One region of the Streptomyces sp. NPDC088794 genome, then DNA from elsewhere that is predicted to be linked to it. Evidence: riboswitches for the same ligand, from Rfam matches in the RefSeq annotation. Region 1 holds a riboswitch; the other holds the start of a gene.
What was found. Region 1 has a riboswitch for cobalamin ahead of ACIP6U_RS01600 (CbtB-domain containing protein). Riboswitches for the same ligand answer to the same signal wherever they lie in the genome.
Positions count from the first base shown of each region.

Region 2: it holds a riboswitch for cobalamin, as region 1 does, so the genes downstream of both, ACIP6U_RS04635 (ribonucleoside-diphosphate reductase subunit alpha) here and ACIP6U_RS01600 (CbtB-domain containing protein) in region 1, are expected to answer to the same signal.

Region 1 covers NZ_JBIVKB010000001.1:326,286-333,398, reverse strand. The annotation lists gene ACIP6U_RS01620 (aminomethyl transferase family protein) at 1-405, shown strand, start outside; gene ACIP6U_RS01615 (methylenetetrahydrofolate reductase) at 435-1,307, shown strand; gene purU (formyltetrahydrofolate deformylase) at 1,304-2,209, shown strand; gene ACIP6U_RS01605 (LacI family DNA-binding transcriptional regulator) at 2,256-3,182, shown strand; cobalamin riboswitch at 3,312-3,461, shown strand; gene ACIP6U_RS01600 (CbtB-domain containing protein) at 3,497-3,718, shown strand; gene ACIP6U_RS01595 (CbtA family protein) at 3,741-4,493, shown strand; gene ACIP6U_RS01590 (histidine phosphatase family protein) at 4,584-5,192, opposite strand; gene metE (5-methyltetrahydropteroyltriglutamate--homocysteine S-methyltransferase) at 5,321-7,113, opposite strand, start outside.
Region 2 covers NZ_JBIVKB010000002.1:6,809-13,921, forward strand. The annotation lists gene ACIP6U_RS04605 (GntR family transcriptional regulator) at 1-2, shown strand, start outside; gene ACIP6U_RS04610 (carbon starvation CstA family protein) at 163-2,307, shown strand; gene ACIP6U_RS04615 (YbdD/YjiX family protein) at 2,291-2,479, shown strand; gene ACIP6U_RS04620 (DUF3311 domain-containing protein) at 2,661-2,915, shown strand; gene mctP (monocarboxylate uptake permease MctP) at 2,912-4,540, shown strand; gene ACIP6U_RS04630 (GNAT family N-acetyltransferase) at 4,614-5,120, shown strand; cobalamin riboswitch at 5,168-5,314, shown strand; gene ACIP6U_RS04635 (ribonucleoside-diphosphate reductase subunit alpha) at 5,437-7,113, shown strand, end outside.

The DNA.
Region 1 (7,113 bases):
CACGACTTCGTGGGCCGGGACGCCCTGGAGAAGGCCAAGGACGAGGTGCGGCGCACCAAGGTCACCCTCGTCCTCGACCCCGCCGACGTGCGCGCGGCGATCGGCGAGGGCCAGGACTCCGGGTTCGTGCTCTCGTACGCACGCCACCGGGTGGAGACCGCCGCCGGACTGGTCGGCGTCACCATGCAGAGCGCGTCGATCGACCCCGTGGGCGCGGTCCTCGCCCAGACCCTGATCGACGCCGAGTACGCCGTGCCCGGCACCGAGGTGAGCGTGGTCTGGGGCGAGCACCCCGGTCCCGGCACCGACCCCGAGGCCGACCTCGGCTTCCCCCGCATCCGCGCCACCGTGCGGCCGTCGCCGTTCGACGAGCACGCGCGCACCCTCTACCGCCGCGACCGCTGACGCGGGCCCAGAGAGCGAGACCTACGACGATGAACCCCGCGAGCACGGCAGGAACAGCGGTCGGCACCGCGCTGCTTGAGGACTTCTCCCTGGAGATGACCGGCAAGGACGTCCCCGCGCTGGAAGAGGCCCGCGACCTCATCCCCCAGGGCACCCGCATCAACATCACCTTCCTCGGCAACGAGGACCTCCCGATGCGTCTGGACGCGGCCCGGGCGGTCAAGCGGCTCGGCTTCGTCCCCGTACCGCACATATCCGCCCGCCGCCTCGGCTCCCGCGGCGACTTCGAGCGGTTCCTCGCGGGCCTGCGTGCCGACGGCACGTCCGACAACGTGTTCCTCGTCGGCGGCGATCCGGCACACCCCGAGGGCCCCTACGCGGACTCGCTGTCGCTCATCGACACAGGACTGCTGGGGGAGTACGGCGTGCGGCACGTGGGCATCACCGGATACCCCGAGGGCCATCCGTCGATCGACGACCTGACGCTGTGGTCCGCGCTGCGGAACAAGCACGAGGCCCTCGCCGCGCACCCCCTGGACGGCGAGATCATCACCCAGTTCGGCTTCGACGTCGACCCGGTGCTCGCCTGGGTGGAGGAGGTCCGGAGTCGAGGCATCGACCTCCCGATCAGGATCGGCGTGCCAGGACCCGCCGGGGCGCGCCGACTCCTGTCCTACGCGGCCCGTTTCGGCGTGGGCACCAGCGCCTCCGTCGTCAAGAAGTACGGGTTCTCCCTGACCAACCTCATGGGCACCGCCGGCCCCGACCGCTTCCTGCGCGACCTCGCCGCGGCCCACGACCCCGCCCGGCACGGCGAGTTGAAGATCCACTTCTATACGTTCGGCGGGATCGCGGCCACCTCCGACTGGGCCGCCCGCTTCCGGAAGGACAGCACGGCATGACCCTCACGCAGGACGCCCCGGCCCGCGCCGGCACGGCGGAAAACCCCGCGCCGCAGGCCTCGTTGATCGTGCAGGGCGCGGACGCCACCGGCATCGTCGCGGCCGTGACGTCGGTCCTCAGCGGGCACGGCGCCAACATCGTGGCCCTCGACCAGTACTCCGACAACCCGCAGGGCGGCGCCTTCTTCCAGCGCACGGTGTTCGGCCTCGACGGCCTCCGGGCCGCGTTGCCCGCCCTGCGGACGGACCTCGACGCCCACCTCGTGGAACGGTTTGGTCTGACGTACACGCTGCGCGACCTGTCGGTCCCCAAGCGGGTCGCGATCTTCGCGTCGAAGTCCGACCACTGCCTGCTCGACCTGCTCTGGCGCCACCGACAGGGCCAACTGCCCGTCACCGTCTCGATGGTGATCTCCAACCACCCCGATGTGGCCGAGGAAGTACGCGCCTTCGGCATCCCGTTCTTCCACGTGCCCTCCCAGGGGCCGGACAAGTCCGCCGCCGAGACGGAACACCTGCGGCTGCTCAAGGGCAACGTCGACTTCGTCGTCCTCGCCCGCTACATGCAGATCCTCAGCGGCGACCTCATCGAACGGCTCGGTGTGCCGATCATCAACATCCACCACTCCTTCCTGCCCGCCTTCATCGGCGCCGGGCCCTACGCCAAGGCCAAGGAACGGGGCGTGAAGCTGGTCGGCGCGACCGCCCACTACGTGACCGAGGACCTCGACGAGGGCCCGATCATCGAGCAGGACGTCGTCCGCGTCACCCACGCCCACACCGCCACGGACCTGACCCGCCGGGGCGCCGACGTGGAACGCGCGGTCCTCTCCCGGGCGGTGCTGTGGCACGCCGAGGACCGGGTCGTCAGGAACGGCAACCACACCATCGTGTTCGCCTAGGCTGAGTGCCGGCGCTTAATCGTTCTGGAGGCGGGAGTGTGCCGGCATGGGGCGTTCCGGCCGGGTGACGCTGAGTGACGTGGCCGAGGCGTCCGGAGTCTCCCGGGCGACCGTGAGCTTCGTACTGAACGACGACCCCCGGCAGACCATCTCCGGGGCGACCAGACAACGGGTCCTGGCCGCCGCGCACAAGTTGGGGTATGTCCCGCACGGCATCGCCCGGGCACTGCGCGAGGGGTCCTCGCGCATCGTCGTCCTCAATGTCGACGAGGGCCTGGAGGGCAACTTCTCCCGGAGCTATGTCCTGGGCCTGGACGAGGAGCTGGCCGCCCACGACCACGTCCTGCTCGTGCGGCACGGGCACACCGCGCCCGAGGCCACGCAGAAGATCCTCGACACCATAGTGCCGCGGGCCGTGCTGCGACTCGGCGAGGTCTACATGCGCGAGCACGGTCCCATCGAGGAGGACTGGGAGAACGGGTTCGCCGCCAACGCCGCCCTGCAGATCGGCCATCTCGCCGAACGGGGGCACACCCGGATCACCATGGCCATGCCCGACCACGACTTCCCGCTCACCGAGGCCCGCCTCGGGTTCGCCCGCGAGGCCGCCCGGCGCCTTGGCCTGCCACCCCTGGAGCGCCTCGTCGTCCCCCGCCCGCGAGAGGCCGGCGCGGTCGCCGTCGGGGCGTTCCGCGCGGCCCATCCGGACGTGACCGCCGTGGCCGCCTTCGACGACGACATCGCACTGCGTACCCTGACCGCCCTGCGCGACCTCGGACTTCGGGTGCCCGAGGACATGGCCGTGATCGGCTTCGACGAGACCGAGCACGGCTCCCTGACCACGCCCGCGCTCACCACCGTCCACATCGACGCCGAAGCCCTCGGCCGGCTCGCCGCCCGGGCCGCCCTCGGCATCGACTCGGAGGGCCTGACGCCCGTGCGGGGCCGGATCGTGGTCCGCGCCTCGGTGTGACCGGCGCGCGGGACCGCCGGGCGTAGGGCGCCCGAACCGGCGTATCCACGCGGTGATTTGACGGCCCAGGCCGATGATCCTCGTCACTCGGCGGGCGAGACCGGCATCACCCCAGGTAGCGCGGTATTGGCCATGTTCGCGACACACGGTACGGTCACTCTGATATCGACGACACCAAAACGGAAGCCGGTGGGAGTCCGGCACGGTCGCGCCACTGTGTGCCACCCCTTTAACGGAGGGGGGCGAGTCAGACCCGTAGCCGTCGTCCTGTGCACCACCGAGATGGGACGCGAACTCCCAGAGGAGGCCCTGCCATGGCGCAGCATGTCGCTCAGCCGACAGCCACCACCCCCGTTCTCCCCGCCAAGCTGCCGATCGGCGCGATCGTCCCCTGGGCGGTCTTCTTCGGCATCCTGATGCTGGTCCTGCTGTACTTCGTCGGCGCCGAACAGGGCGCCACCTCCCTCGTGTCCGGTTCGGACGTCCACGAGTGGGTGCACGACGCCCGTCACCTGCTCGGCTTCCCCTGCCACTGACCCGAGGGAAACCAGCACTCACATGAACTCCGCAACAGTGCGAAACCTTCTCGTGCGGGGCATGCTCGCCGGCCTCGCCGCCGGTGCGCTCGCCCTCGTCGTCGCCTACTTCCTCGGTGAACCGAACGTCGACAAGGCGATCGCCTTCGAGGACGCGCACGCCCACGAGCACGAGATGGAGATCGTCTCCCGCTCCCTGCAGTCCACCGCCGGCCTGGCCACCGGTGTCCTGATCTACGGCGTCGCGTTCGGCGGCATCGCCGCCCTCGGCTTCTGCTTCGCGCTCGGCCGCGTCGGCAGGTTCAGCCCGCGCGCGACCGCGCTGCTGCTGTCCGGCTGCGCTCTGCTGGCCGTCTACGTCGTCCCGTTCCTGAAGTACCCGGCCAACCCGCCGGCGGTCGGCGACCCCGACACCATCGGCAAGCGGACCACCCTGTACTTCCTGATGATGGTGCTCAGCGTGCTCCTCGCGGTCGCCGCGACCATCCTCGGCAAGCGGCTCGCCCCGAGTCTGGGCACCTGGTACGCGACCGTCGTCGCGCTCGCCGCGTTCGCCGTGGTGATCGGGCTGGCGTACGCGTTCCTGCCGGTCATCAACGAGGTCCCCGCGGACTTCCCGGCCACCGTGCTGTGGCGCTTCCGGCTCTCCGCGCTGGCCATGCAGATCACCCTGTGGGGCGGATTCGGCCTGGCCTTCGGCGAGTTGGCCGAACGGCTGCTGAACCCGAAGCCCGCACGGGTCCCGGCGCCTACGGCGGTGCCCGCGGCCCACTGACACGACCGACCTGACGAGAGGGCCCCGCGGAACCGTCCGGGGCCCTCTCGCGTTCTTCCGTCCGTTAGGCGCCGGCACCGGGACGCGACCTCATGAACCACCGGCCGACGGGACTTGAGCCGCCTCGGCCGTATCCAGCGGCTGTCCGATCCGTACGTTCCAGCGGCCGGCCCGCCCACTGACCGTGGTGGCGGTCAGCGGCAGCACGTCCAGCCGCCAGAAGGCCGCCGCGGGCGCGCCCAACGCGTGCACCACCACGGCCCGTACGACGTCCGGTTCGACCACGGCGAGCGTACGGCCGTCCGTGGCGAGGGACGCCTCCAGCCACCGTGCCACCCGCGCGCACAACTCCTCGACGGACTCCCCGCCGTGCGGAGCGGACGCCGGATCGGCCAACCACCGGGCCACCGCCTCGGGCTCACCGGCGCCGACCTCGGCGAGGGTGAGCCCCCGCCAACGCCCCACGTCCAGCCCCGCCAACTCCGCCGCTTCCTCGGACCCGTTGAGGCCCAGCGCGGTCGCCGTCTGACGGCAGCGCGTGCTGGGCGAGACGACGACCCGTGCGGCCGACGGCAGGGCTCCGGCCGCGGCACGAGCTCCCGCCTCCCCGCCGGCCTCGATCGAACCCCCGTCGTCGAAGCGCGCCTGGCGCAGCGAGGTGCTCATCGCGGGCGAGATGAAGGTGACACGGCTGGTCACGGGCGGCTCCTCCTGATGCGGTTCACGGTGTACGGGTCCGGTGTACGGGTCTCCATTGGACACGGCCCGTACGTGCACCGACCGGGGAGGGTTCTCCAACTGCCCTCCCCGGCCGACGGATCCCGGCATCAGGCCCCGGACAGTTCCTCACGGACCGTGCGGGCGGCGGCGACCAGGTTCTCCAGCGAGGCCCGGGTCTCGGGCCAACCGCGGGTCTTCAGGCCGCAGTCGGGGTTGACCCACAGCCGCTCGACGGGGATGGCCTTGAGCCCGGTGCGCAGCAGGTCGGCGGCCTCCTCCGTGCTCGGGACGCGCGGCGAGTGGATGTCGTACACGCCGGGTCCCGCCTCGCGCGGATAGCCGTGGGCGGCGAGTTCGCGCGCGACCTGCATGTGCGAGCGGGCGGCCTCCAGGCTGATGACGTCCGCGTCGAGATCGTCGATGGCCTGCACGATGTCCCCGAACTCGGCGTAGCACATGTGCGTGTGGATCTGCGTGTCCGGCCGCACCCCGCCCGTGCTGAGCCGGAACGCCTCGGTCGCCCACGCCAGATACGCGGCGCGGTCGGCGGTGCGCAGCGGGAGCGTCTCGCGCAGGGCGGGCTCGTCGACCTGGATCACCGAAGTCCCGGCCGCCTCAAGGTCGTCGACCTCCTCGCGCAGGGCGAGCGCGACCTGGCGGGCGGTGTCGCCGAGCGGCTGGTCGTCCCGGACGAAGGACCAGGCGAGCATGGTGACAGGCCCGGTGAGCATGCCCTTGACCGGACGCGAGGTGAGGGACTGGGCGTACGTCGTCCAGCGCACGGTCATCGGCTCGGGGCGGGAGATGTCGCCGGCCAGGATCGGCGGCCGGACGTAACGGGTGCCGTAGGACTGCACCCAGCCGTGCTGCGTGGCCAGGTAGCCCGTCAGCTGCTCGGCGAAGTACTGGACCATGTCGTTGCGTTCGGCCTCGCCGTGCACCAGGACGTCCAGACCGGTCTTCTCCTGGAAGGAGATCACCTCCTGGATCTCGGCCCTGATGCGCTCCTCGTAGCCGGCCGTGTCGATCCGGCCCGCCCGCAAGTCGGCGCGGGCGGTGCGCAGTTCACCGGTCTGCGGGAAGGAGCCGATCGTGGTGGTCGGCAGCAGCGGCAGACCGAGGTGGGCACGCTGGGCCGCGGCGCGCTCGGCGTACGGCTGGGAGCGGCGGGCGTCGGCCTCCGTGACGGCGGCGGCGCGGGCCCGTACCGCCGGATCGTGCGTGATCGGCGAGCCCGCACGCGAGGCCAAGTTGGCACGGTTGACGGCGAGTTCGGCGGCGATCGTGTCGGTGCCCTGGGCGAGGCCCTTGGCGAGGGTGACGATCTCGGCCGTCTTCTGCTTGGCGAACGCGAGCCAGCGCAGGATCTGCGGCTCGATGTCCCGCTCGGCGGCTGCGTCCAGCGGGACATGGAGGAGTGAGCAGGACGCGGCCACGTCGACCCGGTCGGCGAGTCCGAGCAACGTGCCAAGTGTGGCAAGGGACTTGGTGAGGTCGTTGACCCAGATGTTGCGGCCGTTGACGACCCCCGCGACCAGTCGCTTGCCGGGCAGTCCGCCCACGGCGGCCAGCGCGTCGAGGTTGGCCGCGGCGGCCTCGGTGAAGTCCAGGGCGAGCCCCTCGACCGGCGCCTTGGCCAGCACCGGCAGCGCGTCGCCGAGCCGGTCGAAGTACGAGGCGACCAGGAGCTTCGGCCGGTCGGTGAGGCCACCGAGGTCACGGTAGGCGCGCGTGGCGGCGTTCAGCTCGGCCGGGGTGCGGTCCTGGATCAGGGCGGGCTCGTCCAGCTGCACCCACTCGGCGCCCGCCGCCCGCAGGTCGGCGAGGACCTCGGCGTACACCGGCAGCAGTCGGTCGAGCAGGGTGAGCGGGTCGAAGTCCGCCGGTACGCCCGGGGCGG
Region 2 (7,113 bases), on a different contig from region 1:
GAATCGGTAACTCGCCCAATCGAACCGGGGAACTCGACAACTCGCGCCACTGAGCCGGTCGCGACTTTCGACAGCGCACACCGCGTCACGCACGCGGTGTAGCGCAACTCCCTTTCCTGCTCTACGTTCCTCCCGTCGCCGCATGGACGGGAGGACATCCCAGTGCGTACCGCGAACGTCCGCTCCATCGCCATCTGGACCCTTGTCGCGCTGATCGGCGCGACCGGTTGGTCCGTGCTAGCGCTCTCCCGGGGCGAGGACGTCTCGGCCGCCTGGATGGTCGCCGCCGCCCTCGGCACCTACGCCATCGCCTACCGCTTCTACGCGAAATTCATCGCGCAGAAGGTGCTCAAGGTCGACGGCACCCGGGCCACCCCGGCCGAACGCCTCGACAACGGCATCGACTTCCACCCCACCGACCGGCGCGTCCTGCTCGGCCACCACTTCGCCGCGATCGCCGGCGCGGGCCCCCTGGTCGGGCCGGTACTGGCCGCGCAGATGGGCTATCTGCCCGGCACGATCTGGATCATCGCCGGGGTGGTCTTCGCCGGCGCGGTCCAGGACATGGTGGTGCTGTTCTTCTCCACCCGCCGCGACGGCAGGTCGCTGGGGCAGATGGCCCGCGAGGAGATCGGCCCCTTCGGCGGCGCGGCGGCCCTGATCGCCGCCTTCGCCATCATGATCATCCTGCTCGGCGTACTGGCCCTGGTCATCGTCAACGCCCTCGCCGCCTCCCCGTGGGGCACCTTCTCCATCGGGATGACCATCCCCATCGCCCTGTTCATGGGCTTCTACCTGCGGGTCCTGCGCCCCGGCCGGATCGCCGAGGTCTCCCTCATCGGCGTGGGCCTGCTGCTGCTCGCCCTGGTCGCGGGCCGCTGGGTCGCCGAGTCCTCCTGGGCCGACACCTTCACCCTCGCGCCCTCGACGCTGGTGGTCTGGCTGGTCGCGTACGGCTTCATCGCCTCGATCCTGCCGGTCTGGATGCTGCTCGCGCCCCGCGACTACCTCTCCACCTTCATGAAGATCGGCACCATCGCGCTGCTCGCCCTCGGGGTGGTCATCGCCCTGCCGACGCTGAAGATGGACGCGGTCACCGACTTCGCCCGGCACGGCAACGGCCCGGTCTTCGCCGGCTCGCTCTTCCCCTTCGTCTTCATCACCATCGCCTGCGGGGCGCTGTCCGGCTTCCACGCGCTGATCTCCAGCGGTACGACGCCGAAGATGATCCAGAAGGAGACGCAGGTCCGCATGATCGGCTACGGCTCCATGCTGATGGAGTCCTCGGTCGCGATCATGGCGCTGCTCGCGGCGAGCATCATCGACCCCGGTCTGTACTTCGCGATGAACGCGCCGGCCGGGGTCATCGGCACCACCGTGCAGAACGCCTCGCAGGTGGTGGGGAGTTGGGGCTACCAGATCTCGCCGGACGCGCTCGCGCAGGCGGCGCAGCGGGTCGAGGAGTCGAGCCTGCTCTCCCGCACGGGCGGCGCGCCCACGCTGGCCGTCGGTGTCTCGGAGATCTTCTCCAAGGTCACCGGCGGGAGCCTGCGGGCCTTCTGGTACCACTTCGCGATCATGTTCGAGGCGCTGTTCATCCTGACCGCGCTCGACGCCGGCACCCGGGTCGGCCGGTTCATGCTCCAGGACATGCTCGGCAACGTCATCAGGCCCTTCAAGAACGTGAGTTGGAAGCCCGGCCTGGCCATCACCAGCGCGATCGTGTGCGCGCTGTGGGGCTACTTCCTGTGGGTCGGCGTCCACGAACCCCTCGGCGGGATCAACCAGCTCTTCCCGATCTTCGGCATCTCCAACCAGCTCCTGGCCGCGGTCGCCCTCGCCGTCTGCACGACCCTCCTGGTCAAGTCCGGCCGCCTCAAGTGGGCCTGGATCACCGGGATCCCGCTCGCCTGGGACGCCACGGTCACGCTGACGGCGAGCTGGCAGAAGGTCTTCTCCAGCGACCCGCGGGTCGGCTTCTTCAAGCAGCGCCAGGTCTTCCAGGACGCCATCGACTCCGGCAAGGTGCTGCCGCCCGCCAAGACCATGGACGACATGCACACCGTGGTCACCAACTCCACGGTGGACGGCGTCCTCACCGCCGTCCTCGCGGTCCTGATCATCGTCGTGATCGCGGACGCGGCCCGCGTCTGCGTCCGCCATGTCCGCCGCCCGGCCCTGTCCACGCTGAGCGAGTCCCCGTACGTCGAGTCCAAGCTCACCGCGCCGGCCGGCCTGTTCCCGACCCGGACCGAGAAGGAGGAGGAACGCCGTGCGGCCGTCGGTACCGCTGCGCCGGGCGATTAGAGGAGTGCGCTGGTACGTGCGTGAGCTGACCGACGAGTCGGCCTACGACCGGTACGTCACGCACGTCCGCAAGGACCATCCGGACGCGGCGGTGCCGTCCCGGCGCGAGTTCGAGCGAATGCGCACGGACCGTCAGGAGGCGGACCCCCGGCAGGGCTTCCGCTGCTGCTGAGGGGCCTCCGCGGGCCTCGTAAGGCCCCCTGTTGGGCCATCTGTCGGGCCTTCACAGAATCGACATACCGATATGCGGACGAGGTCTTCCGCATCCGTGACACCGTGACCTACATTGCCTGCGCGTTACCCAGGTGATCACAGGCGATCCCTGGTAGCCAGTGAGGGGACGGAGCCGCGGAATGTCAGAAGTGCCCGAAGTGAAACCACCGGTGGTGACACCGGTCCGCGTGGTGATCGCCCTCTGCCTGATCGCCCCGTTCGTGGCGATGCTCTGGGTCGGCTCCTACGCCAAGACCGACCCGACGTTCATCGGCATCCCCTTCTTCTACTGGTACCAGATGCTGTGGGTGCTGATCTCCACCGCGCTGACCATGACCGCGTACCAGCTGTGGCAGCGTGACCAGCGCGCCCGCACGAAGGGTGCCGCCAAGTGAACGACGGCGTGAACGGCGTAGCGCTCGCCGTCTTCATCTTCTTCTTCGTGGCCGTCACGGTCGTCGGCTTCCTGGCGGCCCGCTGGCGCCGGGCCGAGAACGAGGCCAGCCTCGACGAATGGGGCCTGGGCGGACGGTCGTTCGGCACCTGGGTCACCTGGTTCCTGCTCGGCGGCGACCTCTACACGGCGTATACGTTCGTGGCGGTCCCGGCGGCGATCTACGCGGCCGGCGCGGCCGGCTTCTTCGCGGTGCCGTACACGATCCTCGTCTACCCGCTGATCTTCACCTTCCTGCCCCGCCTCTGGTCGGTCTCGCACAAGCACGGCTATGTGACGACGTCCGACTTCGTGCGCGGCCGGTTCGGCTCGAAGGGCCTCTCGCTCGCGGTGGCCGTCACCGGCATCCTCGCGACGATGCCGTACATCGCGCTCCAACTCGTCGGCATCCAGGCAGTGCTGGACGTGATGGGCGTCGGCGGCGGTGACGACACCAACTGGTTCGTGAAGGACCTCCCGCTGCTGATCGCCTTCGGCGTACTCGCGGCGTACACCTACTCCTCGGGACTGCGCGCGCCCGCGCTGATCGCGTTCGTGAAGGACACGCTGATCTACATCGTCATCGCGGTGGCGATCATCTACATCCCGATCAAACTGGGCGGTTTCGACGACATCTTCGCCAAGGCCGGCGAGGCGTTCGCGCAGACCAACCCGGCGACCGGCAAGCCGCGCGGCGCCCTCGCACCGGCCGAGGCGGGTCAATGGACGTACGCCACCCTGGCGTTGGGCTCCGCGCTCGCGCTCTTCATGTACCCGCACTCGATCACCGCGACGCTCTCCTCCAGGAGCCGTGAGGTGATCCGCCGCAACACCACGATCCTGCCGCTGTATTCACTGATGCTCGGCCTGCTGGCGCTGCTCGGGTTCATGGCCATCGCGGCCGGAGTGAAGGTCAGCAACGGGCAGTTGGCGATCCCGCAGCTGTTCGAGGACATGTTCCCGGACTGGTTCGCGGGCGTGGCCTTCGCGGCGATCGGCATCGGCGCGCTGGTGCCCGCGGCCATCATGTCCATCGCGGCCGCGAACCTCTTCACCCGCAACATCTACAAGGACTTCATCAAGCCGGACGCCACACCGGAACAGGAGACCAAGGTCTCCAAGCTGGTGTCCCTGCTGGTGAAGGTCGGCGCCCTGGTCTTCGTCCTGACGATGGACAAGACGGTCGCCATCAACTTCCAGCTCCTCGGCGGCATCTGGATCCTCCAGACCTTCCCGGCCCTGGTCGGCGGCCTGTTCACCCGCTGGTTCCACCGCTGGGCCCTGCTCGCCGGCTGGGCGGTCGGCATGATCTACGGCACGGCCGCCGCGTACGGCGTCGCCTCCCCGACCCAGAAGCACTTCGGCGGCTCCTCCAAGGAGATCCCCGGCATCGGCGAGATCGGCTACATCGGCCTCACCGCGTTCGTCCTGAACGTCGTCGTCACGGTGGTCCTGACCTTCGTCCTGAAGGCACTGAAGGCCCCGGAGGGCGTCGACGAGACGCAGCCGGGCGACTACACGGCGGACGCGGGCGACCCGGGCGTGGAGGTGGAACTGCCGCCGGCCACGGCGGGGACCTCGCACTAGGCACTCCTGCTCAACGGGCCGCCGGAGAAAATCCGGCGGCCCGTTGTCGTACCCGTCGGGCACACTCGCCTGCATGGACATCGTGATCCGGGCAGCGCACCCCACCGAATACGAGACCCTCGGCGAGATCACCGCCCAGGCCTACCTCCAGGACGACCTGCTGACCTTCGGAGAGAGCGACTGGTACCTCGGCGAGCTCAGAGACGTGGCCAATCGGGCGGCCGTCGCCGACGTGCTGGTCGCCACGGACAGGGACCGGATCCTCGGCGGGGTCACCTTCGTCACCGCCGGCACGCACATGGCCGAGCGGGCCGGCCCCACCGAGGCCGAGATCCGCATGCTCGCCGTCGACCGGGCGGCCCGCGGCCGGGGCGCGGGCGAGGCACTCGTCCGCGCCTGCGTCGACCGCGCACGAGCCGCCGAGGACTGCACCGGCATCGTCCTGTCCACCCAGCCGACCATGCGCGCCGCCCACCGCATCTACGAACGCCTCGGCTTCGTCCGCGTCCCGGAACGGGACTGGAACCCCATTCCGGAGGCCGGCGACTTCGTGCTGCTCACCTATCAGTTGACGTTCTGACACGCTCCGAAGTCGGCGCGCGACACAACATCTAGGGGTGCTCCTACAACCCAGCACAAGATGTATGCTCATGCTCGCTGTCGTCGCAGGGGAATCCGGTGCGAATCCGGAACTGTCCCGCAACGGTGTACTCATGCGTGTTCGCACATGTATGGGCGTCAGTCCGAGGACCTGCCGACAGCGCGCCCGACCAAGCCGGTCGGGTGCCATGACGTCCGGGCCTCGTGGAATGGGCCGGGGACGCGACGCCGTCGTGCGCTCGTGGCTGCCCCCTGCCCTCCGCCTGGCCCCCGTGCCCAGCGAGGGAGAGCCCCACGTGACCATCGCGCCAGCCGACCCGGCTTCAGTCACCGCGCCGGAGACCGACGGCCCCGGTACCGCGTTGCTGCGGATCCTGACCGAGTTGACCGCCGACCTCCCCGACGCCGACCCCGGCCGGGTCGCCGCCGCCGCGTTGCGCGGCCGGTCCGCGCAGGCCGACGAGGCCGAACTGCGCGAGCTGGCCACGGAGGCCGCCGCCGGTCTCATCTCGGAGGACCCCGCCTACTCGCAGGTCGCCGCCCGGCTGCTGACCATCTCGATCCGCGCCGAGGCCGCCTCGCAGGGCGTCACCTCGTTCACCGAGTCGGTCCTCGTCGGCCACCGCGAGGGCCTCATCGCCGACCGCACCGCCGAGTTCGTCCGCGTCCACGCGGCCCGCCTCGACGAACTGATCGACCGCACCGCCGACGACCGCTTCGGCTACTTCGGCCTGCGCACCCTGCACAGCCGCTACCTGCTGCGCCACCCCATCACCCGCAAGGTCGTCGAGACCCCCCAGCACTTCATGCTGCGCGTCGCCGCCGGCCTCGCGGAGGACGACAGCACCCGCGCCCTGGACGAAGTCGCCTCGCTCTACCGCCTGATGAGCCGGCTGGACTACCTCCCCTCCTCCCCCACGCTCTTCAACTCCGGCACCCGGCACCCCCAGATGTCGTCCTGCTACCTCCTCGACTCCCCGATGGACGAGCTGGACTCCATCTACGACCGCTACCACCAGGTCGCCCGCCTCTCCAAGCACGCCGGCGGCATCGGCATCGCCTACTCCCGCATCCGCTCCCGGGGTTCACTGATCCGCGGCACCAACGGGCACTCCAACGGCATCGTCCCGTTCCTCAAGACGCTGGACGCCTCCGTCGCCGCCGTGAACCAGGGCGGCCGGCGCAAGGGCGCGGCCGCGGTCTACCTGGAGACCTGGCACTCCGACATCGAGGAGTTCCTGGAGCTGCGGGACAACACCGGTGAGGACGCCCGCCGTACGCACAACCTGAACCTCGCGCACTGGATCCCGGACGAGTTCATGCGCCGGGTCAACGAGGACGGCGTCTGGTCGCTCTTCTCCCCCGCCGACGTGCCCGAACTCGTCGACCTGTGGGGCGCGGAGTTCGACGCCGCGTACCGCAAGGCCGAGGCCGCCGGGCTCGCCCGCAAGACCATCCCGGCCCGCGACCTCTACGGCCGCATGATGCGCACCCTCGCGCAGACCGGCAATGGCTGGCTGACCTTCAAGGACGCCGCCAACCGCACCGCCAACCAGACCGCCGAGCCGGGCCACACGGTCCACTCCTCCAACCTCTGCACGGAGATCCTGGAGGTCACGGACGACGGCGAGACCGCGGTCTGCAACCTGGGCTCGGTCAGCCTCGGCGCCTTCGTGGTCGGCCGGGACATCGACTGGGACCGGCTGGACGAGACCGTCCGCACGGCCGTCACCTTCCTCGACCGGGTCGTCGACATCAACTTCTACCCGACCGAGCAGGCGGGCCGCTCCAACGCGAAATGGCGTCCCGTCGGCCTCGGTGCCATGGGCCTCCAGGACGTCTTCTTCAAACTCCGCCTGCCCTTCGACTCCCCCGAGGCCAAGGCCCTCTCCACCCGCATCGCCGAGCGCATCATGCTCGCCGCGTACGAGGCGTCGGCGGACCTGGCCGAGCGCAACGGCCCCCTCCCCGCC